DNA from 2 places in the Acinetobacter sp. Li1LvA2 genome. Region 2 is predicted to be linked to the other one. Evidence: predicted binding sites of a transcription regulator. Region 2 holds the regulator's gene; the other holds the start of a gene.

Region 1 (11,570 bases), on a different contig from region 2:
TTTAAACCGCTTATGTTTATGGTTTGCAGATCTGGTTCAGCTCCCTTTATTCGTGATTGATCCTTTAAAAGCAGATGTCAGTGCTTTAACGCAAGTAATGTCACAAGAGTTTGCCATTCGCAATCATATTTTAGCTGTTGAAATTCGTGCCGACCGAATCGTGATTGGAACAGATCAACCATTTCAAACAGATTGGCTAACCAATTTAGAGCGGAGTCTAGCACCTAAAAAAATTGAGCGGGTATTACTTAACCCTGAACAGTTGCAACGCTATTTGCGTGAATATTATCAGGTCAGCCGTGCGGTAAATTCCGCTCAAAAAGATGCAGCTCATGAACGTGACACTAAAAATGTTGAAGCTCTTTTGCAGCTTGGCGATAGTCAAAATCCAGATGCAAATGATCAGCATATTGTGAAATTGGTTGACTGGATTTTACAGTTTGCATTTGAGCAGAGTGCCAGTGATATTCATATGGAACCACGTAAAGACAATGGTAAAGTCAGGTTCCGTATTGATGGTGTGTTGCACACTATTTATAACATGCCTTCAAATACACTGACTGCCGTGATTTCCCGAATTAAAATTTTAGGGCGTTTAAATGTAGCGGAAAAACGTAAACCGCAAGATGGTCGATTAAAAACACGGACACCTAAAGGTCAAGAAACTGAACTCCGTTTATCAACCTTACCAACAGCGTTTGGTGAGAAACTGGTCATGCGTATTTTTGATCCCGATGTGTTGGTACGTTCTTTTCATCAACTTGGTTTTGAAGAGGGCCTCTTACAACAGTGGCAGCAATTAACAAAAAATAGCCATGGGATTATTTTAGTCACGGGGCCAACAGGTTCCGGTAAAACCACAACGCTATATTCTTCGTTAAAGCAGCTTGCAACAGATCAGGTTAATGTCTGTACCATTGAAGATCCGATTGAAATGTTAGAGCCTAGTTTTAACCAAATGCAGGTCAATAATGCAATTGAATTAGGTTTTGCAGACGGTGTTCGTGCACTTATGCGACAAGACCCAGACATTATTATGATTGGGGAGATTCGCGATCAAGATACAGCGAATATGGCCATTCAGGCGGCACTCACAGGTCATTTGGTGTTATCAACTTTACACACCAATGATGCGCCGTCCAGTTTGACTCGATTGCATGATTTAGGTGTGCAGCCATTTTTAACAGCAGCAACTATTTTAGGTGTATTGGCACAGCGTTTAGTACGACAACTTTGTCCACTCTGCAAACAGCAAACTCATATTAATGAAGATGAATGGCAACATTTAACATTTGACTACATTATGGATATGCCAGAAAAAGTTTATCAGGCAGTTGGGTGTGAACAATGTCGTCATACCGGCTATAAAGGGCGAGTTGGTATTTATGAATTTATGCCAGTTAGTCTTGAGCTTAAGCATCTTATTAGTAGCCATATGACCTTAAATGATTTGAGAACGCAAACTAAAAAAGAAGGTATAGAACCTTTAAGAATTGCTGGGGCCCGTAAGGTGATTGATGGTCTTACGACATTAGAAGAGGTATTGCGGGTTGTGCCATTAAATTAAGTTTTTCTTAAGATTCACCTCATTTATGCTTGATTTAATTGCTTTATCCCAAGAGGGAACCATAAACAGAGGGTAATAATATGAAAATACTTAAAGCAATATTAATGACTACAGGTCTAACTGTTACTTGTGTAGCTATGGCAAACCCGCCTGTGAATCAGGCAGCAATTGCTCCAGCAACTCTGACAACTGTTAAGCATGCATTAACGGCGAAAGATAATACACCAGTCAAATTACATGGTCAGGTTGTAAAGTCTTTAGGTGATGAAAAATATCAATTTCGTGACAAGACAGGTAGCATTACAATTGATGTAGATGATGAACTTTGGCAGGGTCGTCCTATTTCAGCAAATACAAATGTCACTCTAATTGGTGAAGTAGATATCGACTATAAACCTTTAAAACGTGTAGAAATTGATGTGGATCAAGTTCAGTTTTAATTCATGAGTCTGTAGATCTACTACTTTTAGCCGCATTTAAATGATGCGGCTTTGCTTTTTTTATAAAGGCTTGGCAAGATCAAATCAGGATATAACAGGAAAAATAGATGAGAATTTTGCTTGCAGAAGATGATCGCTCTCAAGCTGAAAGTATTCAATCATGGTTAGAGTTAGATGGTTATCAGGTCGATTGGGTCGAAAGAGGTGATTATGCGCTTACGGCAATTGAACAGCATAACTATGACTGTATTTTGCTTGATCGGGGACTGCCGCAATTGGCTGGTGAAAAAGTTTTAACAACGATCCGTCATAAACAAAAAAATGTTCCTGTTATTTTTATTACTGCACGTGACAGCATTCATGATCGGGTAGAAGGACTAGATTTAGGTGCAAATGACTATTTGGTTAAGCCTTTTAGTTTAGAAGAGTTATCTGCTCGTATCCGTGCTCAATTACGCAAACAAACTTTGAGTCAGCAATCAATTTTAACGTGGGGTGACCTGCAACTTGATACACAAGCAAAAGTTGTATTAAGTGCGGGCAAGTCTATTGATTTAACGGCAAAAGAATTCCAAATATTGCGTAAGCTTATGATGCAGCCCGAGCATATTATTACCCGTGATCAATTAGAAGAAGCACTCTATGCATGGGGTGAGGAAATTGAAAGTAACGCCATCGAAGTATTTATTTATCAGCTCCGCAAAAAAATTGGAAGTAACAGTATTAAAACCATACGGGGGCTAGGCTACCGTATGGGAGATGTAAAATGAAATCGAATCGCTCATCCTTGCAGTCGCAACTGGTTAAAACCACCATGTGGAGTAGTGTGGTGGTGGGTTTGGTGGCTTTAAGCTTACTTACCATATTTTCCATTTACCACAACATGTCAGTGCAAGACGAAATCATGGATGAAATTTCAGATACTTTGCTGGTTTCTGACCTTTCTAAACATTCTATGAAACAGTTTGATCAGCTCAGTGATGAATTTGATATTCAATATGAATTATTAAGCTCTGGGCAATTACTTACTCATTCTCATAGTTATCAGCATGAACTTTTTGAACAAGGTAACTTGTCAGAAGGTTTTTCATATTTTTGGTTTGATGGTCAATTATGGCGTAGTCTGGCTGCACAACAAGATGACTCTCAACTCCAAGTTGAAGTTTTTCAGCCAATGAGTACACGTATTGAAGAAGTACTCAAAGCACTTGCCGGATATAGTGGTCTTATGGTGTTGTTCTGGCTACTACAATGGGTCATTGTAAGTTGGCGTACCGAGCATCAATTGGCTGCACTAAATTTACTCTCAAAACGTATTGCTCAAAAAACTGCATCAAATTTAGAACCGATTCAAGAACCAGATGTCATTACAGAAATTCAACCTGTTATAGATGCTTTAAACCAATTACTTGCAAGATTGCAAAGGGCTCTCGTTGCTGAGCAGCGTTTTACCGCAGATGCTTCGCATGAGCTACGTTCTCCGTTATCTGCCATACAAATGCGTCTTCAGGTTTTACAGCGTAAATACCAGCATCTTCCGGAGCTACATCAAGATTTTGAACGTATACAAGAAGACGTTTCTAGAAGTACAAAGATACTTGAAAATTTACTACTTCTTGCTCGTTTGGAACCGAATGAAGCTGAGCAGCCACAACTTCCTAAGACAGTTATCGATTTAAATTACTTATTGGCAAGAGTGATTGAAACTATAGATTTAGATGCGAAAGCTAAACAGATGTTGATAGAGACAAATACCTTATCGACAGAAACTAAAACCTTTGCGAATGAAGAATTACTGTTTATTGCTTTTAGAAATTTATTTGATAATGCCATTCGTTATAGCCCGAATTTAGGTTCTATTCATGTCGAGATTAGTCAGGACGAACAGCAAATTAAGGTCGCTATAGAAGATACAGGAAATGGTGTAGATGATGAGGTATTGCAACGTTTAGGGCAGCGTTTTTTTCGAGTATTAGGTACTCAGCAGCAAGGTTCAGGGTTGGGAATTTCCATTACTCGAAAAATTATTGAATTGCACAATGGTGAATTGCGTTTTATGCATGCTGAACAGGGTGGTTTGAGGGTAGAGGTTAATCTTCCATTATAAAAAATAGCATGGTTACCCATGCTATCCATTTTTTGTTTTCCCACGAATATTATTGAAACGCGAGTGTATTTTTTATTTAGTTAAAATTAGGCGATTATTGCGAGTGAGGCGTAAACGATATTCCTCGCCAGCATGCATAATGCGGATTTCACGGCCTAATGCAAAGAGGTTATTAGAATGTAACATTGGTAAGGCATGAGCTGTTTCATTGTTACGAGTAAATAAGCTAAAAGGTGCGTTCATTTGTTGTGCTCCGTGGTATGTTCTTGAACGATTTAAATGATAATCATTATCGAATAGATCTGTCAATGAGATTTTTAAGATTTTATAAAATGATAAAATTTGCTTACACTTGAGAAAAGTTTTAGAGAGTAAAAAAATGCCCAAACCAATCGTCGATGTCGCTATAGCAATCTTGATCCATCGTGGAAAAATACTAGTTGGATGGCGCGAAGAGCAGCAGCATCAAGGTGGAAAGCATGAGTTTCCGGGGGGGAAGGTTGAGCAAGGTGAAACACCCGAAGAAGCCTGTCGCCGTGAAATCTATGAAGAAGTGGGTATTGGTTTAAAAGATTGGTATCAATTTGATTATATTCATCATGAATATGACGACATTATCGTCAATTTACATTTATTCCATAGTTATGTGCCTGATGAACTATTAAATCTTATTCATCAACCATGGGCATGGTACACACGTGAACAATTACTTCACTTAAACTTTCCAAAAGCCAATAAAGACATCATAAAAAGATTATATTGGCCACATTTTATTAAAATTAGTCCTACACTGGCACCAGTCGAAAATGATGACACTTTAGTATATTGGCGTAGTGAAAAAGATAGTTTTGATCAGGTAGATCTAGAAAAATTAGCTATTTTGGATTCTAATCAGCTTTCAAAATTAATCGTGAATTTCGATGTTTGGCACAAGCTAAAACCTGAGTTAAAAACTCATATAAAAACAGTACATCTTAAGCAATCCCAATTAATGAGGTTGCATAAAGGCGACTTAGAAGTGGGAGTACGTTTTATTGCTGCTTGCCACGATGCAGTTTCTTTACAGCATGCTCAGCAAATTGGCTGTGATGCTGTTTTTGTAAGTCCTGTCAAAGTGACAGAGACCCATCCAGATGCGAGCGCATTAGGGTGGGATCGTTTAACTGACTTGATTGAAAAATGCCAGATTCCCGTATTCGCTTTGGGAGGTATGAGTCCTGATGATTTAGCCACAGCACAGCAACACGGTGCGTATGGCTTGGCGGGTATTCGTAATTTTTAATAAAACATAAAAGCATTAAAAGCTAGAGCGCTTTTAATGCTTGCTGTGCTTCTTGAACAGTTTTTTGATTATTACGTTGTTGCCCAGCTTTTAAAATAGTTAGCCAAAGCTGTTTTTTCATGGCCTGACTTTGGGCAAAACTCAAACCACGTCTGGCAAGAGACTCAGCATTAGAATATTGCTGTTTATGATTTGCAGTAAGTGCAAGAAATAAATAAGTCTCAGCTGCTTGCGGTGCTAAACGCTGTGCCTGAAGTGCATAGCGTTCAGCTTCTGACCATTGCTGGTTTTTATAAGCCTGCTGTGTTTTTTGCATTAAGACTTTAAATGCAGGTAACTGGCTGCCATCATCACTAAAATGTTGAGGCTTTTTCTGTTGAGGAACAATCACCTGTAAATTTTTACGTTGAATTTCCGGATGATCATAAGGTGTAATTTTTACACCCGATGGATTTTCCGTCTTTTTGACTGGAGGAGTAGGTGTTTTCTCTTTGGAGTCAGAATGATCAGGCAAAGTTGTACAGCCGACCATAAGAACAGCACCAATATAAAAAACACCTTTCTTCAACATATCCTAATTTCCTGTTTACGCTTAGTTGTTATAACTACCACTTGAAATTACACGTGAGTTATTTGACAGATCTTGTTGCATCTGACTTTCACTCTCACGAATATAACTGTCGGTATTATCATCCTGAGAGTCAGGCGTTGTGTTATCACTTTGTGGCGTATATGTTGGATCAACTTGATAATAAGGTGCTCCACATGGAGTAGCACGGTGCGGAACCGTATGGGTTAGCATCGGAATATACATAGCGCCATCACAAGCCTGAGCAGATAAATCACCCGTTGCACGATCAATCCACTGCCACTGTACAGTGTCTGGTTGACGTATATTCACAGGAGTTTGGCGTAACTGTTTCATCACGTTAGTCCATACTGGCAATGCACCAGATGAACCTGTTAGACCAGTTACTTTGTTGTCATCTAAGCCTAACCATACTACAGCGACATGGTTACCCGAATAACCAGCAAACCATGAGTCACGTGTATCGTTAGTCGTACCTGATTTACCTGCCAATTTTAAAGCTGGAGATAAGCTACTGTAGGCTGAACGACCAGTACCCGAAGACATGACCTGTTGTAAACCATAGTTCATGATATAGCCAACAGCCGGATCAATCGTTTGTTGAACATTCAGGCCATAACGGTCAAGTAAACGACCATTCGCATCTACCACAGATCGAATTGCACGAGTTGGATATTTAAAACCGCCTGTAGCGAAGTTCTCATAAATCCCGAGCACTTCCATTGGTGACATATTGACTGCCCCAAGGAAAATAGAAGGGTAGGCAGGAATCGTTGATTCAACACCAAACTTTCTTAGATTATTGCTAAATGTTGATAAACCAAACTCTTGACCCAAACGTACAGCAGAAAGGTTATATGAGTTTGCTAATGCTTCGCTCAGACTTACTACACCATGTCCACCACCACTATAGTTTTTAGGTGTCCAGCTTTTACCGCCGTCTACAGGAACACTGATTGGAGCATCTTCAATTTGGCTTGCCCAGTTATAACGTCCAGATTCAATCGCACTTAAATAAATTACAGGTTTCAATAAAGAACCGACTTGGCGTTTTGCATCTAAAGCACGGTTAAAACCAGTAAAGTCTTGTGTAGAGCCAACTGCTGCAACAAGCTCACCATTTTCAGGATGCGCAATCAGTACAGCACCTTGGAGGTTTTTCAAACGTGCTGGGTTGCTGTTTGCTAAGCGGTCTACTGAAGCTTTAAATGCATTTTGAACTTGAGTTTGAGTAATTGGGTCTAAGGTCGTAAAAATACGTAAGCCCTGATTGGTTAAATCACTTTCTTGATATTCTGTACGCAATTGACGACGTACAATATCTAAAAAGTCTGGGAATTTTGCAGGCCCTAAACTTGGTTTGCTTAATACATTTAAAGGACGTGCAATTTCATCTTCATATTCGGCTTGAGTTAAATAACCCATCACACGCATGTTATTTAATACGGTATCGCGGCGTTTTTTTGCACCTTCAGGGTTTTTCCAAGGATTATATAAAGAAGGACCTTGTACCAAACCTACTAAATAAGCTTGTTGAGCAACACTAAGCTCACGTAATGGTAAACCAAAATAAAATTGTGAAGCCAAACCATAGCCATTAATTGAGTAGCTACCGTTTTGGCCCAGATTCACTTCATTTAAATAGGCTTCTAAAATTTCATCTTTGCTGTAATGCAGCTCGATGAGCAAAGCCATTAAAGCCTCATTAACTTTACGTTTTAATGTACGCTCAGGTGTGAGATAGAAGTTTTTAACTAATTGTTGAGTCAGGGTTGAGCCACCTTGACGCTTTCCACCCGTGATATTACTCACTAGTGCACGAGCCGTACCGCGAATTGAAATACCATGATGATGATAAAAATTGCGGTCTTCTGTAGAAATTAAAGCTTCAATGAGTGGTTTAGGGACATTATTCAATTTAATGAGTACACGGTCTTCATTGTGTTGAGGATAAATTCCTCCAATGAGTAACGGTTCTAAGCGTGCAACGCCAGTTGAAGAAGGTTTAGTACTTCGAACTTCAACAACTTGATCATTTGCAAAACTTAACTCTAAGACTTGTTCAGGTTCAACACTGTCGCCGTAGTCAAAACCACGTGTGTGAATATACATGTTGCTGCCTTGAGCAACATAACTTCCAGACTTGTCATAATTACTTGAAGTTTTGTAACCCAGTAGCTTCAATTCTTGAGTGAAATTTGCTTGGGAAATAGGCGCGTTGTTATAAATTTCCAGAGGTCGTGCAAACACTTTGGCAGGAATATCCCACCGCTGTCCTTCAAATTTTTCACGGATAATATTATCTAAACGAATCAGATAGATACTAAGAGCAATAAAAGCACCAATGACCAAAATGGAAAAGATTAGTGCAAAGAAACCGATACCACGTTCAAACTTCATAAAAATGAGATAAAACCCTAACAATGCCTGTAATGATGCGATAGCTTGTCATCAATTTGCAATGATAAAACTGTGAATAATTGGAAAACTTAGATTGAATTTTACAGCATCTTGTAGTTATGTTTTTTTAAATTAATCAGGTTAATGTTATTATAGGCAAGTATCGCAGCGGAGCTTACTCATTCGTGCAAATTTCACATAAGTCCTTCAGAAACGTCGGGTTAATCGGTCGACCAGATAAATCATCAGTTGTAGAAACACTATGTTTAATTCATGATCATTTATTGAACCTAGGCTTAAACCCCATTTTTGATCAGGAAACTGCTGAATTAGTGCCTTATGATCATGCACAGATAGTAAGCCGTCATTTATTAGGTGAAGTTGCTGATTTAGTTATTGTAGTTGGCGGGGACGGTTCTTTACTCCACGCGGCAAGAGCTTTGGTTCGTTACAATACCCCTGTTATTGGTATCAACCGTGGGCGATTAGGTTTTTTAACCGATATCAAACCGTCAGAAGCGATTTTTAAACTTGACCAAGTGCTTCAAGGGCATTTTCAACTTGATCGCCGTTTCTTACTTGAAATGGAAGTGCGAACAAATGGCGAAGTCATTTATGATGCCATTGCTTTAAATGATGTCGTTTTGCATTCGGGTAAGTCGGTCCACATGATTGACTTTGAACTCAACATTGATGGCCAATATGTTTATCGCCAGCATAGTGATGGTTTAATTGTTTCGACTCCAACTGGTTCAACAGCGTATGCGTTGTCAGGTGGTGGACCAATTTTACATCCAAGTATGGATGCTATTGCATTAGTTCCAATGCATCCCCACACATTGTCATCACGTCCTATCGTAGTCGGTGGACAAAGCGAAATTAAGATTGTTATTCGCGAAAATCGGGTGTTACCGATGGTGAGTGCAGATGGTCAACATAGCATATCGCTCAATGTTGGAGATAGTTTACACATCCGCAAACATCCATTTAAACTAAGTTTATTGCATCCACCAGGTTATGATTTTTATATGGCCTGCCGTACCAAACTTGGTTGGAACCAAGATTTTGAATCTTTCCAAAGAGATGAATCATGAATATTGAACAAATGCTATCTATTTTAAACCCTGAGATTGTAGAGCGTTTAAAAACAGCAGTAGAAATTGGTAAATGGCCAAATGGCGTTGTTTTAACAAAAGAGCAGCGTGAAACTTGTATGCAAGCTGTAATCGCTTGGGAGCTAAAGAACTTACCAGAAGAGCAACGTAGTGGTTATATTGACCGCGGTACGAAAGAAGAGGGTGAGGTTTGTGAAGATGATCACCACAAACATGAGCCAGAATTTAAACCAATTCGTTTTGTTTAAAATTTTATAAGACAGAAAACTTATTTTTTGTTATTCCATATAGCCTTGAATACCATGTTTTTCATGAGTTATAGCATATAGGCTTTTATTACTTTTGAAGGATCAAAAGTAACAAAAAATCCTTTGTATCACTGACGATACTTCCATGTATCGCAGTGATACGGTCGACATCCATGTCGACCTTCACGATAGCATTTCTTAACTACGAACTAAGATTGCTTAAATTTCGTGTTTCCCATAATACTTTTGCTTTCTGCATTGCCTCTTCAAAACTCGCAACAACTCCCATAGTATATAGTGCAATTCCCATTGTTTCTGTTACTGCCATTTCTCCATATTCATGGTGCTGTTGACCTAACCATACTGCTTTAAAAGTTGCTAAATCTAACTCTTCTTCAATTGGACTGCGTACAGGGGTGAGCTTTGGTAACTCATGTTCATAGAGCTCACCATTTTTAATGCCACAAATGAGTGTTTTTGCATCTGGATTTCGTTCAAACTCACCACCTTCACCTTTAATGACAGCACTATTTTGATAGCCTAACCGCAATGCACTATGTTGATGTGAAGTTCGATAAGCTGGATGGAATATAGCTTGTAAGGTGGCTTTAGCATTAAAAGGATTGATTAAGCGGGCTAAAGTATGGATAGGTGAGCGTAGGCCCATTACATTTCTTAAAGAAATTAGTTCACTTAAAACTGGTGAAATCACATCTAGTGGTAAATATGCGAAATTTTGCTCTGCTATTTGTGTTCGTACTTCTTGTTCAGAATGACAAATTTGATAACCCAGATATTCTAAAACTTGCTCGGTATAGACGCGGTTAAGCGTGTGGCCTGATGCACCATGCATAACAATCTTATAGCCATGCTGGGCAAGTGTGAGAGCTGCTAACAAAAACCATGGGTAATGTTTACGTTTACCCGCATAAGATGACCAGTCTAAATCAACTTCCAAAGGTTGAAAATTGAGTTGATCTCTAGTGGCTTGAACAAATCCCGCGAGTTCATCAATAGATTCTTCTTTAACACGAAGTAGCATTAAAAAAGCACCTAACTGAACATCAAGCACTTCACCTTTTAAAATCATGCTAAATGCTTGATAAGCTTCTTCATAGCTTAAAGAGCGTGAACCACTTTTTCCCTTACCTAAAATACGGACATATTGAGCGAATGGGTGTTCAGCATCTTTATAGATATTACGTTTAGTATTCATCGTGGTTCAAAAACAATAAAAATGATGGGATGTAGGCAGCTCAGAATGAAATGTCCACAAGTATTTAATCAATATGACATAAAAAACTGTCGAAAAAATATCAAAAATGTTTCTTATACTAAAGTCTTAAGGCTGCATGAGTGTTTTTTGCGCGTATTAGCTAAAAATTTAACCGAATCATTATTTAATTCGAGTACACTTTCCCGTGCTTTTTTGAGCACTCATATCATAATTTTCTGTGATTCTCCTATATCTTCAGCTTTTTATTGAAAAAGTAAGAGGTTATTTCTAACTACTCAAAGTGGTTAGAAACTTCAGGTATTCTCCTGTTTTAGAAAACAACTTTTTTTGTTTTCATTGAGGTAGTAGGAAGGTTTTTTGTTTACAAAGAACCGTTTCCCTTTTGCGGTGTTCATGTGAAAGGTTAGGGCTGTGTATTCGTAAAGAATAGACGTTTCATTTTGGTATTTCCAACGGACTTGGAAATATAGATTGAAGTAAAGTTATGGCTAAAAAACCGATTTATAAATCACTTTATTTTCAGGTGATTATTGCGATTATTGCGGGTGTTTTGGTAGGGCATTTTTCCCCAAGCTCAACGCAAAT
Region 2 (11,570 bases):
GGTCTGATTTTTCTCAACCAACTCTTGCTCTGGGCCTAATAGCTCTGGGCTGTCACTTAGCAAACAATAAAGTGCTAACACTTCAAGGAAGCCTGCCGTCGTTTCATCAACACCAATTGCCGAATATGGGTTTACATCAACAGCACGTAACTCAACATATCCCACCCCTCGATTTTTCAAGGCTTGAGACGGTGTTTCACCTTTTTGAGGCACCTGTTTTGGGCGTACAAGACTGTAATATTCATTCTCGATCTGCAAAACATGATCATTGATTTGCAACGGCTCACCAGAGGCATCATTTAACCCTAAACGGCTAAATGGCGGGTAAGGAGAATGAACGGCTTTTTGTAAACCATCCAGATAGCCAGTCAAATTGTTGTAGTGAATACCTAAGCTTTTTTGAGCTGAGTTTTGGTAACCCAATCGTCCCATGCGCAAAGCTGTAGCATACGGTAAATAGTATGAACCTTTGATTAAAGGCAACAACTGATGTTTATGTCCAGTTAAGAAACAACGACATACTGTTGGGCTAGCACCCACTAAAAACATAACTAACGGTGTTAAACGGATAAAATTACGAATAAGACCAAAATAACGATGGCTACGATAATCCTGCAAACTTAATGATTTTAATTGTTCGTCAATTTCATGAGCTTGTAGCTCGGCAAAAAGCGTATCTGGAAAAGATAAATTGTAATGCACGCCTGAAATGGTCTGCATACGGCGACCATATCGAATTCCTAGCCCACGACGGTATAGTGTTTTAAAACGACCAATATTAGACGTGCCGTATTGTGCTAGACGAATCCGCTCTTCATTGTCGTCTAACATACATGGCATAGACAGTGGCCAGAGTTTCTCACCATTTTCTAAATGACGATGCACAACCGCATGAATATCGGTGAGCTCATTCAAAGCTTCACCAATGGTTGGCTTAGGTGAAGTAATAAACTCCATTAATGCTTCTGAATAATCAGTCGTAATTTGTGGATGTGTTAAAGCCGAACCCAATGCCTTTGGATGTAACTCTTGTGATAAGAACCCATTACTTTGCATACGTAGGCTTTCACGCTCTATTCCACGTAACATGCCTTGTAGTAGCGACGAATCCACCCAAGCAGGAATAACTGATTGAGAGGGTGTAGTGGGTTGACTCATGCATTTGCTCGCTTATTAAATATCACTATATACAAAATCGTGAGATGATACGGCTATTTATATACTCACATCATTCCAGTTTGGCAATTTTTATCACAATCTTGTTATTTAAGACACGAAAGAATTGTGATTTTATTGAAGAATAATTGCTAAAGAGTTGTCAATATCATGAACGAACAAGACATTTTAAACTTTTGGTTTTCTCCTGAACACCGTTCACTTTGGTTTGCAAAAAGTGATGATTTTGACAAAAAAATCCGTGAAAATTTTTCTGAGGTTCATCGACAGGCAACTCAAGCAGAACTATGGTCATGGCGAAAAACAGCTGAAGGCCGTCTGGCAGAGATTATTGTACTAGACCAGTTTTCTCGCAACATTTATCGTGATCAACCCCAATCTTTTGCCTACGACAGCTTGGCATTAGCTTTGGCACAAGAAACGATTAGCTTGCAACTCGATGCCCAGCTTAATCCAGAGCAACGTTCTTTCTTATATATGCCGTTTATGCATAGTGAATCAAAATTGATTCATGAGTTTGCCTTAAAACTCTTTCAACGCCTCGGCAATGAAATTAACTTAAGTTTTGAGAAAAAGCATAAAGTTATTATTGATCGCTTTGGACGCTATCCTCATCGAAATACCATTCTTGGGCGTGTTTCTACTCCAGAGGAAACCGAATTTTTATTAGAACCGAACAGTAGTTTTTAAAACTTCTTAATTTTTAATGCTGAGTCATCTATTTTTTAATGCTCAGCTGGGAGTTCATCATGAAATATCTCTCTCTTTGTTTAGCCTTAGGCACTGCCTTAACTTTAACTGCGTGTGCAACGACTCCAAGTAAACCAAGAACCTTTGATCAGCTTGGCCAGTTTTCAGCATATCCTCTAAATGCCCAAACGTTCCGTATTAGTTTTCAAGCCGACCCCAATATGAGTTATGGCAGAGCTGAAGAAATTACCTTAGTGAAAGCGGCACAAACGACGATACAAAAAGGTTTCCGCTTTTTTAAAGTGCAAAATGATCCAAGTAATCAGAGCCAGAAACCGCCACGTCAGGCTGTGGTTTATCCATCAGCTCCAAGCTTTTACCCATATGGTTATGGTCGTCGCTACCCAGGTTTCTGGCATGATCCGTTCTATGATTACCCACAAGTGGTCAATATCGACCCTGTTCAAGTGTCGTATACTATTGAATGTTATCGGGATCAAAAGCAGGCTCCACAGGATGCTTTTGATGCAACCTTGATCTTGAAATCAATCGGACAAAAATATGGATTGAGTCCGACAGGAGAGCTGTTGCCACCGCCTGAGCCTCCAGTAAAACAAAAATGAATAGGATAAATTTATGAACATGGCAGAAGAAGTTCACCACGTGCCCAGTCTTAAACGTAGTAAATATTTTGCTACTCTGGCGCTTATTATTGTCGTTGTGCTGTGGATTGCACTGATGGTGGCTGATCGTTTTCTGCCAGAGTACACAGGTTTTATTCATATTTTAATGTTAGGGGCAGAAGCCGGTGTAGTCGGTGGTTTAGCCGACTGGTACGCGATTACGGTTCTGTTTCGGAACCCATTTGGTAAGTTACCCATTCCTAAGTTTTTACGCGACCACACCGAAATTATTCCGCGCAACAAAGCTCGCATTGCAGAGTCAATGGGCCGTTTTGTACAAGAAAATTTTCTTTCACCTCAAGTGGTCGAACGAAGCTTAGAAAAAACTGACTTAAGCCTTGCAATTGGTCAATGGTTAGCAAGCCCACAAAACAATACCCAAGTGGTGCAGCTCATTCAGCAAACCGTACCGAAAATTTTTGAGTTTGTTAGCCAAGATCAAATTGCCAATTTTGTGCAAAACAATAGTGTGCAATGGGTGCGTAATACTGAGGTCAATAAACTCGCAAGTGAAATGCTACGCGCGGTATTGGAAAATGATTTCCACCAAGACGTCTTACAGCGTGGACTCGATATCGCTCATGAATGGGTGGTACAAAACCCAGATAAAACCCGTGAATTAACCCGAAAAATGTTTAAAGCACTTGGTGTCTGGTCACTTGCAAAAGGCGCAAGCTGGATTGGTATTGATGTTCAACAACGTACCATCGATTCACTGGTTGAAAAAGTAGAATCGATGCTGGCAGACCCTGAACACCCATGGCGACAAGAAATTGAAACCATTGCCCACTCTCTCATGCTTGAGCTGGCAAAACCAGACAGCGTTGCTAGCCAACGTCTCAACAGCGGTAAAGATGCCCTTTTAGACAGCCCTCAAGTTCTCAATTTTATCAGTGGCGCTGTTACGATTTTATGTAATGCCATTAAAGAAGATTTAATGAAAAAAGACTCTGGCATTGCAATGAACCTAAGAGCTGCTATTCAGCAACTGGGTGAAAATCTTGTTCAAAATGCCAAAGTACGTGAAGTGTTGAACAAAGAAATGACAGGACTTGCGCTGACTTTTACAGATCAATATAGCCATAAAATTATCCGTTATGTGAGCGAGCGTATTCATGAATGGGATTCACGTGAAATGATCGGAAAAATTGAAAATGAAGTCGGTGGCGACCTACATATGATCCGAGTAAATGGCGTTGTAGTCGGTGCATTTATTGGTTTAACCCTCGGTGTAATTCGGGCAGTGATCGAATCAATTTTATAACTTTAAATATTTTAATAAGAGAACAATATGCTTCAACTACAGTCCAAACTGGCCACTCAAGGCGTGACTATTTTTAGTACCATGACGGCAATGGCACATCGTTTAGGTGCTCTCAACCTGTCACAAGGCTTCCCAGATTTTCCGGCACCACAAGCCTTACTGGAAGCTTTATCTCAGGCGACTTTAGCTGGGCATAATCAATACCCACCCGGCGATGGTATTCTCGGTTTACGGGAACAGCTCGCTTTACAATTTCAGCAGCGTGACCAACTTCAACTTGACCCTGTAACGCAAATCACAATTACTCCCGGCGCAACCATTGCAATTTTTTGTGCCATACAGGCATGCATCAACGCAGGTGATGAAGTCATTATTTTTGACCCAAGTTATGACAGCTACGGCCCTTCTGTGCAATTAGCTGGCGGTAAAGCTGTTCATATTGCACTTGAAGCGCCTGACTTTAAGGTGAACTGGCAGCAAGTTAAAGATTTGATTAATGACAAAACCCGTATGATTGTGGTGAATACTCCCCATAATCCAACAGGTACCATCTGGGATAAACAAGACTGGTTAGAACTGATTGCACTGATTCAAGATAAAAACATTGTAGTTTTATCCGATGAAGTCTATGAACATCTGGTCTTTGATAACCAACAGCACTTTAGTGCATTGCATTTTCCTGAACTCAGAGAGCGCAGTTTTGTGATTGGTTCTTTTGGAAAAACCTTTCATGTAACGGGCTGGAAAACAGGTTATTGCATCGCTTCACCTGAGTTAATGCGTTTATTTCGCCAGATTTACCAATATGCGAATTTCTGTGGCACGACACCTTGTCAGATTGCTCTAGCGCAATATATGCAGCAACATCCGGAACATATTCAAGAGCTTTCGCAGTTTTACCAAACTAAGCGAGATCGTTTTAATCAGGCAATTCACAATAGCCGTTTTTTACTAAAACCATCTCAAGGGACCTATTTTCAAAACCTTGATTACAGTCAGATTAGACCCGACTTAAACGATGTAGAAATGTGCCAATTTCTAGCCGAGCAACATAAAATTGTGGCTATTCCTGTTTCGGTTTTCTACCAGCAAGCGCCAGAGTCTTTACGCCTGATTCGCTTCTGCTTTGCTAAAAATGATGAGACTCTGCAAAAAGCAGGAGAAATCTTGAATGAATGTTAATAAATTTAGAAACTTAGCATAGTAAAACACTACAAGAAATTTCACCTAAATATGCTAAGTTGAATGTCTGCCCCGCTCATCAAAGAGATGGGCGATGGAGAACACATGCCACCAAGACAGTCTTTAATTCATCAGCAAAATCTATGGAAAACATTTTTTGTTTTCTTACTGCCTCTCATTGCAACCAATATTTTGCAAAACTTATCGGGAACGATTAACACCATCTTCGTTGGCCAAATGATGGGAGTTGATGCGATTGCTGCCGTCTCGGTTTTTTTCCCTATTTTATTCTTGCTCCTTGCTTTTATTATCGGGATTTCAACGGGTACTACTGTTTTAGTAGGGCAAGCATGGGGTGCACAAAATATAGAAAAAGTCCAAAGTGTGGTCGGTTCTACCCTATTTATGACACTGATTGGTGGGGTAATTACCGCGATTATCGGCGTATTTTTTGCCCACGATATTTTAGAGTTATTAGGTACAGATCCAAAGGTAATGCATCTTGCTTTGCCTTATGTGCAATGGATGCTAGCAGGTAGCCCGCTTTTATTTGTTTATATTATTTATACTTCAATTTTACGTGGTGTAGGCGACAGTACCACGCCGTTACTTGCATTGGCTTTGACCAGTGTCATCGGCTTAGTGATTACCCCGATATTGCTTAAAGGTTATTTTGGCTTACCCGCCCTAGGAATTATTGCTCCAGCAATTGCAACGATCACGGGTTATGTTGCTATTTTGATTTTTCTGGCAATTTATCTGAACAAGAAAAATCATCCACTTCGACCAAATCGTCAGCTTCTGCAACATATCCGTCACAATCCAGAACTGAGCAAAATCATTTTACGCTTAGGCGTTCCAACCGGCATTCAAATGATTACCACCTCAATGGCTGGCTTGGTTATTGTTGGGTTGGTTAACCATTACGGATCGCATGCTACAGCAGCGTATGGTGCAGTGAATCAGGTACTTAACTACATTCAGTTCCCTGCCCTGTCGATCTCAATTGCGGCTTCAATTTTTGCAGCACAAGCGATTGGCGCAGGCAAATCAGATCTGTTAGCACGGGTAACCCGCACAGCTTTGGGAATGAACTTTTTATTTACGGGTACCTTAATTGCACTTGGCTATCTATTTTCAAAATATTTAATGGCTTTGTTTATTACCGACCCAACTGTAGTGGTGTTAGGGCAGCAACTTTTATTTATTGTACTTTGGGCAATTTTGTTTTTTGGTGCAGGTGCCATTTTTGCATCGATCATGCGTGCCAGCGGAACCGTGACTGTTCCAATGTTGTTAAACATCTCTGCTATTTTATTTATTGAAATTCCATGTGCTTATTGGTTTAGCTCAATATGGGGGCTTAAAGGCATCTGGGTTGCCTATGCCTTGGCATTCGTCAGTTTATGTATTATCCAAGGCCTGTATTACCAATTTATCTGGAAGAAAAAGAAGATCAAAGTTCTTATTTAGAACCATCCAAGTCACATAAAAAAAGCCATCATTTGATGGCTTTTTTTCGTTAAAAAATTATTTCATTAATTTGGTCACAATGGTTGAAGCACGTTGATATCCTGTTGGGAATAAACGCTGGAATGCATCAAGAATTTTTGCATCACTACCAATCAATAAACGGCGTTTATTTTTTAATACCGCTTGTAAAATTTGACGAGCTGCTTCTTCAGGTGGGGTACGTAGTAGCTTGTCAAAGTTTTGAATTGATTTCGTCGGATCCATACCCAAACTATTCAAGCTATCACTCATTTTTGCAGCTTTAGCAATATTGGTGCGGATTCCGCCCGGATGTACGCACAATGAGCTTACGCCACTTTTTTCAATATCTAACTCTTGGCGTAATGATTCAGTAAAACCACGTACAGCAAATTTAGTCGCGTTATAACCAGATTGAGTCGGTTGAGCAGTCAGACCAAATAGGCTCGAGATGTTAATAATATGGCCATCTTGAGTTTGCTTAATGAACGGTAAAAACTCTTTAGTTCCGTACACCACACCCCAGAAGTTAATCCCAACAATCCACTCTAAATCTTCGTAGGTTGCACCTTCAACAGTTGAGCCTAACGCGACACCAGCATTGTTAAAAATTAGGTTAACAGAACCGTGATCTTGTACAGTTTCTTGTGCCCACTGCTTTACCGCTTCACGGTCAGACACATCAAGTTTTTTGGTGGTAACCGTAATATTGCTGTACGGTTTTAAAAGCTCGACAGTTTGTTGTAATCCTTTTTCATTAATATCACTCAACGAAAGATGGCAGCCCTGTTTTGCCAAAAGAATTGCTAGCTGTCGCCCAATGCCAGAACCTGCGCCCGTAATTGCAGCGACTTTGTTTTTAAAATTTTTCATTGTCCATCCTTTGTTTTTCGATATTTGCACAACCGGTTCATTGCATGTGCAGTTCAGACATCTTCAATATAATTTTGACAATACCCATTGTCAATATAGTACACTGTAATTTCAGATAGAATGGCACAATTCTTCTGAGAGCTTTATCATAGTGAGCATATTTGGCCAAAACCTATAAATTAGGAAACCATTCTTTAGGAAACGACTTATTTATGGCGACTAACGACTCAACCAGTAAAAAGAAAACAAAAAGTGTGAGTAAAGAACGTCAGTTCAAAGGGTTATCTCTATCTGAACGTAAAGAGGCGCGCCGTGAAAAATTGATTGAAGCAGGTATTGCGACCTACGGAACACTCGGTTTTTTTTCCGTGACGGTAAAAGATGTATGCCAAGAGGCAAAACTCACAGAACGTTATTTTTATGAATCATTTAAAAAGAGTGAAGATTTATTCCAAACCATCTTTTTAAAAATGATTGAAGAATTACAGCAGAACTTAATGCAAGCCGTGATTAAAGCTACCCCCGATCCAGAAAAAATGGTCGATGCAGGATTGCGAGCACTGCTGACAACATTAAAAGACGACCCAAGATTAGCTCGTATTGTCTATGTCGACGCAGTTTTGGTACAAGAGTTACATAATCAGGCCACTATTCAAGAAACACTTGCGCAATTTGATCGCATGATTCAAGCCTTTGTTATGCTGACCATGCCGCAAATTCAACACCACGAAAATGAGCTTTCTTTAATCGCAACTGGTTTGAATGGATACGTCACTCAAATTGCGATTCGATGGGTCATGGGAGGGTTTGAACAGTCTCTTGAGCAGGTTTTAACCGCATGCCGTATCGTTTTCTTATCTTTATTAGCGCAAGTTTCAAAATAATATTAAAGTTTTTTGACAGACATAAATGTGCAAAACCAGCTAAGCCATTCAAGTTATAAGCTATTGAATGATTTTAAGAAAATTAAAGTCTTCATGTCACAATTTGGTCATACCTTTGCCTTGGTTTTGTCACAAATTATTGCTAAATTTAATTTTATAGACTTTTCTGCAATGAAATTGTCATAATTAATCTTTGTAATAAGCCTGTCATAACTACAAAACGGTTCACCGTTAAATCTATAGGATATTGCGCTGTGAAAGATGACTATATTTTAATTGTCGATGATGAGCTTCCTATTCGCGAAATGATCCATACTTCTTTGGACATGGCAGGCTTTCAGTGTTTACAGGCAGAAGATGCCAAACAGGCTCATCAAATTATCGTCGACCAACGTCCGGCGCTTATCTTGCTTGATTGGATGTTACCTGGAGGCGTAAGTGGTGTCGATTTATGTCGCCGCTTAAAACGCGATGAGAACTTAGCAGAAATTCCAGTGATTATGTTGACTGCTCGCGGAGAAGAAGACCACAAAGTACAAGGTCTTGACGCAGGTGCAGATGACTACATGACTAAGCCTTTTTCAACACGTGAACTGGTTTCACGTATCAAGGCAGTTCTGCGTCGTGCTAATGCATTAAGTGGCGAAAAAACCATTGATGCCAATGGCTTAATTCTTGATCCTGTAAGCCAGCGTGTTAGCTTTGGCAACAGCATTTTAGATATGGGTCCAACTGAATATCGCTTACTTGCATTTTTTATGACCCATCCAGAGCGTGCATATACACGTGCCCAGTTGCTCGATCAAGTGTGGGGCGGTAATGTATATATCGAAGACCGCACTATCGATGTGCACATTCGCCGTTTGCGTAAAGTTTTAGAACCTTTTGGTGTTGACCGATTTGTTCAGACTGTGCGTGGAACTGGCTACCGTTTCTCAACACGTGCAGATTTAGCCGCAGGTTAACCAAGATTTATGTATGAACCCTACCCCGTCCCCGAACAGGTACGTGAACAAAAGCTTTCTCGCTACAGTAGTTTATGGACGTTTGCCAAACAAGATTTACGGCTCTTATTATTTTTTCTAATTATTGCCGGTTTAGTCGGTTTAGGCGTTGGGTATTTCTGGAGCTGTATTTTTATCGCCTTCGTGGTGTTTTTTACACTCCAGTTGCGTTCTTTATATCTGGTCAATGACTGGATTGCGAATAAACCTTATGACGTTCCTCCAAATCTTAATGGGATTTGGGGGGCATTATTATTTAATGTCTATCGCGCTCAGCGCCAAGAACGAATTGTACAGGCCGAAATGGTCGGTTTAATCGACCGTGCACAATCATCTTTGGTTGCGCTTGCTGAAGCCGTTGTTTTAATTGATGACCAACATCAAATCGAGTGGTGGAACCCTGCTGCCGAACGTTTGTTAGGAATCAGTCCTCTCGACCGCGGCCGAAATCTATTAACGATTTTACGTCAGCCAACCTTTATTGAATATTTTAACAATATTGATCAGGCACCCGATGGGATTAAGCTTCACTCAAATTTTGATGATGACCGATATGTACAGGTTAAACTCACAAGATTTGGTGGAGAAAGTCGCTTATTGGTGGCATACGATGTGACTCGTATGCACAACCTTGAACAAATGCGTAAAGACTTCGTCGATAATATTTCTCATGAACTTCGTACACCATTAACTGTACTGAGTGGTTATATCGAGACATTTACCGATCAGGAAGATATTAGTCCGCGCTGGAAACGTGCGTTTGATCAGATGCAGTCGCAAACCAAGCGTATGAATGCTTTGGTGAATGACTTACTACTATTATCGAATTTAGAAAATAATAAAAAAATTGCAAAGAATCAGATTATTGAAATGCCGAGTTTAATGAGTCAACTCTTTGACGATGCTCAGGCCTACAATGCCGATTATGGACACACGCTCAATTTACATATTGATAGCCACTGCGACCTGATTGGTTCTGACATGGAAATTGCTAGTGCATTTAGTAACTTAATTACCAATGCTATCAAGTACACACCTAAAGGTGGAACCATTACCATTGGCTGGCACGACGATGGTGAACATGCGTACTTTAGTGTACAAGACACAGGCATTGGGATTAACCCTAAACATTTACCACGACTAACTGAACGCTTCTATCGTGTTGACAGTGACCGTAGTCGTCAAACAGGTGGTACAGGTTTAGGTCTTGCGATTGTAAAACACGTGCTGATGCAACACGGCGCGTATTTAGATGTACAGTCTAAAGAAAATGAAGGATCAACATTTACCGCAGTTTTTCCGAAAGAAAGACTATATAACATGACCTAAAATTATCCTTTGTACATATAAAAAGCCGACTTATGAAAAGTCGGCTTTTTTGTATTAGTTAAACTAATTTACTTAAAATTAGAGCAATACGATTTGCTCTGGTTTTTCTCTATTACGTTTAAAAAGTTAGTGGCAAACGTATTGCTCTGGCGTAATGCATCGCGGTGATCTCCACCATCAATCGTTTGATATATAGTTGGTTTTTTTAATTTACATAGCTGCTGATAATAAGCAGATGTGCCTCTAGGGTCGACTAAATGATCTTTAGAACCTTGAACAATCATTAATGGCACGGTAGGCACCATATTTTCAATGGACTGTTGTTTTAGATAAGCCAAAAGAGGTTTTAAATCTGCATCAGTTCGAAATATGCTAGAAGGAGATTTCTTCAAATCAGATTGAAGTTCAGATAAACAACGACTGCGCGCTTGAGTCAGCACTGTGTTCATTTCTGGACTGACTAAATTCTCAGGAACAATACTTGGTTCTGCTGCTTGTGCTCCTAATAAAACAATCGGGAAAAATGCTGCCACACTTGGTTCTGGGTTTGGATTACTCTGCACATATTCTGCAATACCTTCATATTGATAGCCGCCTGGTGCAAGAGCGATTGCCCCTTTTAAATCCAGTTCAGGCGCATCTTTTTGACCATAAGCAGACACTGCAATTGCCGCAGCTCCGCCTTGACTGTGCCCCATCACCAACCACTGTTTATTAAAACTCTTAGGCTTGAGCATATGTAATGCCCGCACTGCATCAACCACCGTATGAAGCTGGCTCTTTGCATTCATGTAAGGATGCCCACCCGGTGTACCTAAACCCTGATAATCAGGTGCAACAACTGCATAGCCACGTGCAAGCCAACCATCTAAAGCTTTAGAAGCAACTTCTTGGTATGAATGAACGGGGCCGCCAACATAATCACCCGAAGGTGCACAAGTATCAGCAACTCCAGTCGTGCCATGCGCCCAAGCCAGTATCGGCCAACCATTTT

Evidence for each region. Region 2 encodes PhoB, which activates phosphate uptake and scavenging genes when phosphate is short. Its sites were predicted from a motif close to TGTCATNAANCTGTCATAA; they were not measured.
Region 1: ACS604_RS05065 (NAD(+) kinase) is a predicted target of PhoB. The motif match lies at 8,432-8,450, and genes of this name have one in related genera.

The regions. Positions count from the first base shown of each region.
Region 1 covers NZ_JBSICF010000002.1:99,206-110,775, forward strand. Annotated here, with positions in the region: gene tfpB (type IV pilus assembly ATPase TfpB) at 1-1,567, shown strand, start outside; gene ACS604_RS05030 (NirD/YgiW/YdeI family stress tolerance protein) at 1,648-2,007, shown strand; gene ACS604_RS05035 (response regulator transcription factor) at 2,115-2,777, shown strand; gene ACS604_RS05040 (sensor histidine kinase) at 2,774-4,114, shown strand; gene hemP (hemin uptake protein HemP) at 4,187-4,357, opposite strand; gene ACS604_RS05050 (NUDIX domain-containing protein) at 4,494-5,396, shown strand; gene ACS604_RS05055 (hypothetical protein) at 5,419-5,967, opposite strand; gene mrcB (penicillin-binding protein 1B) at 5,989-8,385, opposite strand; gene ACS604_RS05065 (NAD(+) kinase) at 8,571-9,479, shown strand; gene ACS604_RS05070 (YeaC family protein) at 9,476-9,748, shown strand; gene ACS604_RS05075 (glycosyl transferase family protein) at 9,951-10,964, opposite strand; gene ACS604_RS05080 (dicarboxylate/amino acid:cation symporter) at 11,470-11,570, shown strand, end outside.
Region 2 covers NZ_JBSICF010000003.1:376,097-387,666, forward strand. Annotated here, with positions in the region: gene gshA (glutamate--cysteine ligase) at 1-1,158, opposite strand, end outside; gene ACS604_RS09075 (DUF924 family protein) at 1,327-1,866, shown strand; gene ACS604_RS09080 (CC0125/CC1285 family lipoprotein) at 1,926-2,489, shown strand; gene ACS604_RS09085 (DUF445 domain-containing protein) at 2,503-3,813, shown strand; gene ACS604_RS09090 (pyridoxal phosphate-dependent aminotransferase) at 3,841-4,995, shown strand; gene ACS604_RS09095 (MATE family efflux transporter) at 5,101-6,468, shown strand; gene ACS604_RS09100 (SDR family NAD(P)-dependent oxidoreductase) at 6,526-7,359, opposite strand; gene ACS604_RS09105 (TetR/AcrR family transcriptional regulator) at 7,572-8,243, shown strand; gene phoB (phosphate regulon transcriptional regulator PhoB) at 8,498-9,208, shown strand; gene phoR (phosphate regulon sensor histidine kinase PhoR) at 9,218-10,576, shown strand; gene ACS604_RS09120 (alpha/beta fold hydrolase) at 10,645-11,570, opposite strand, start outside.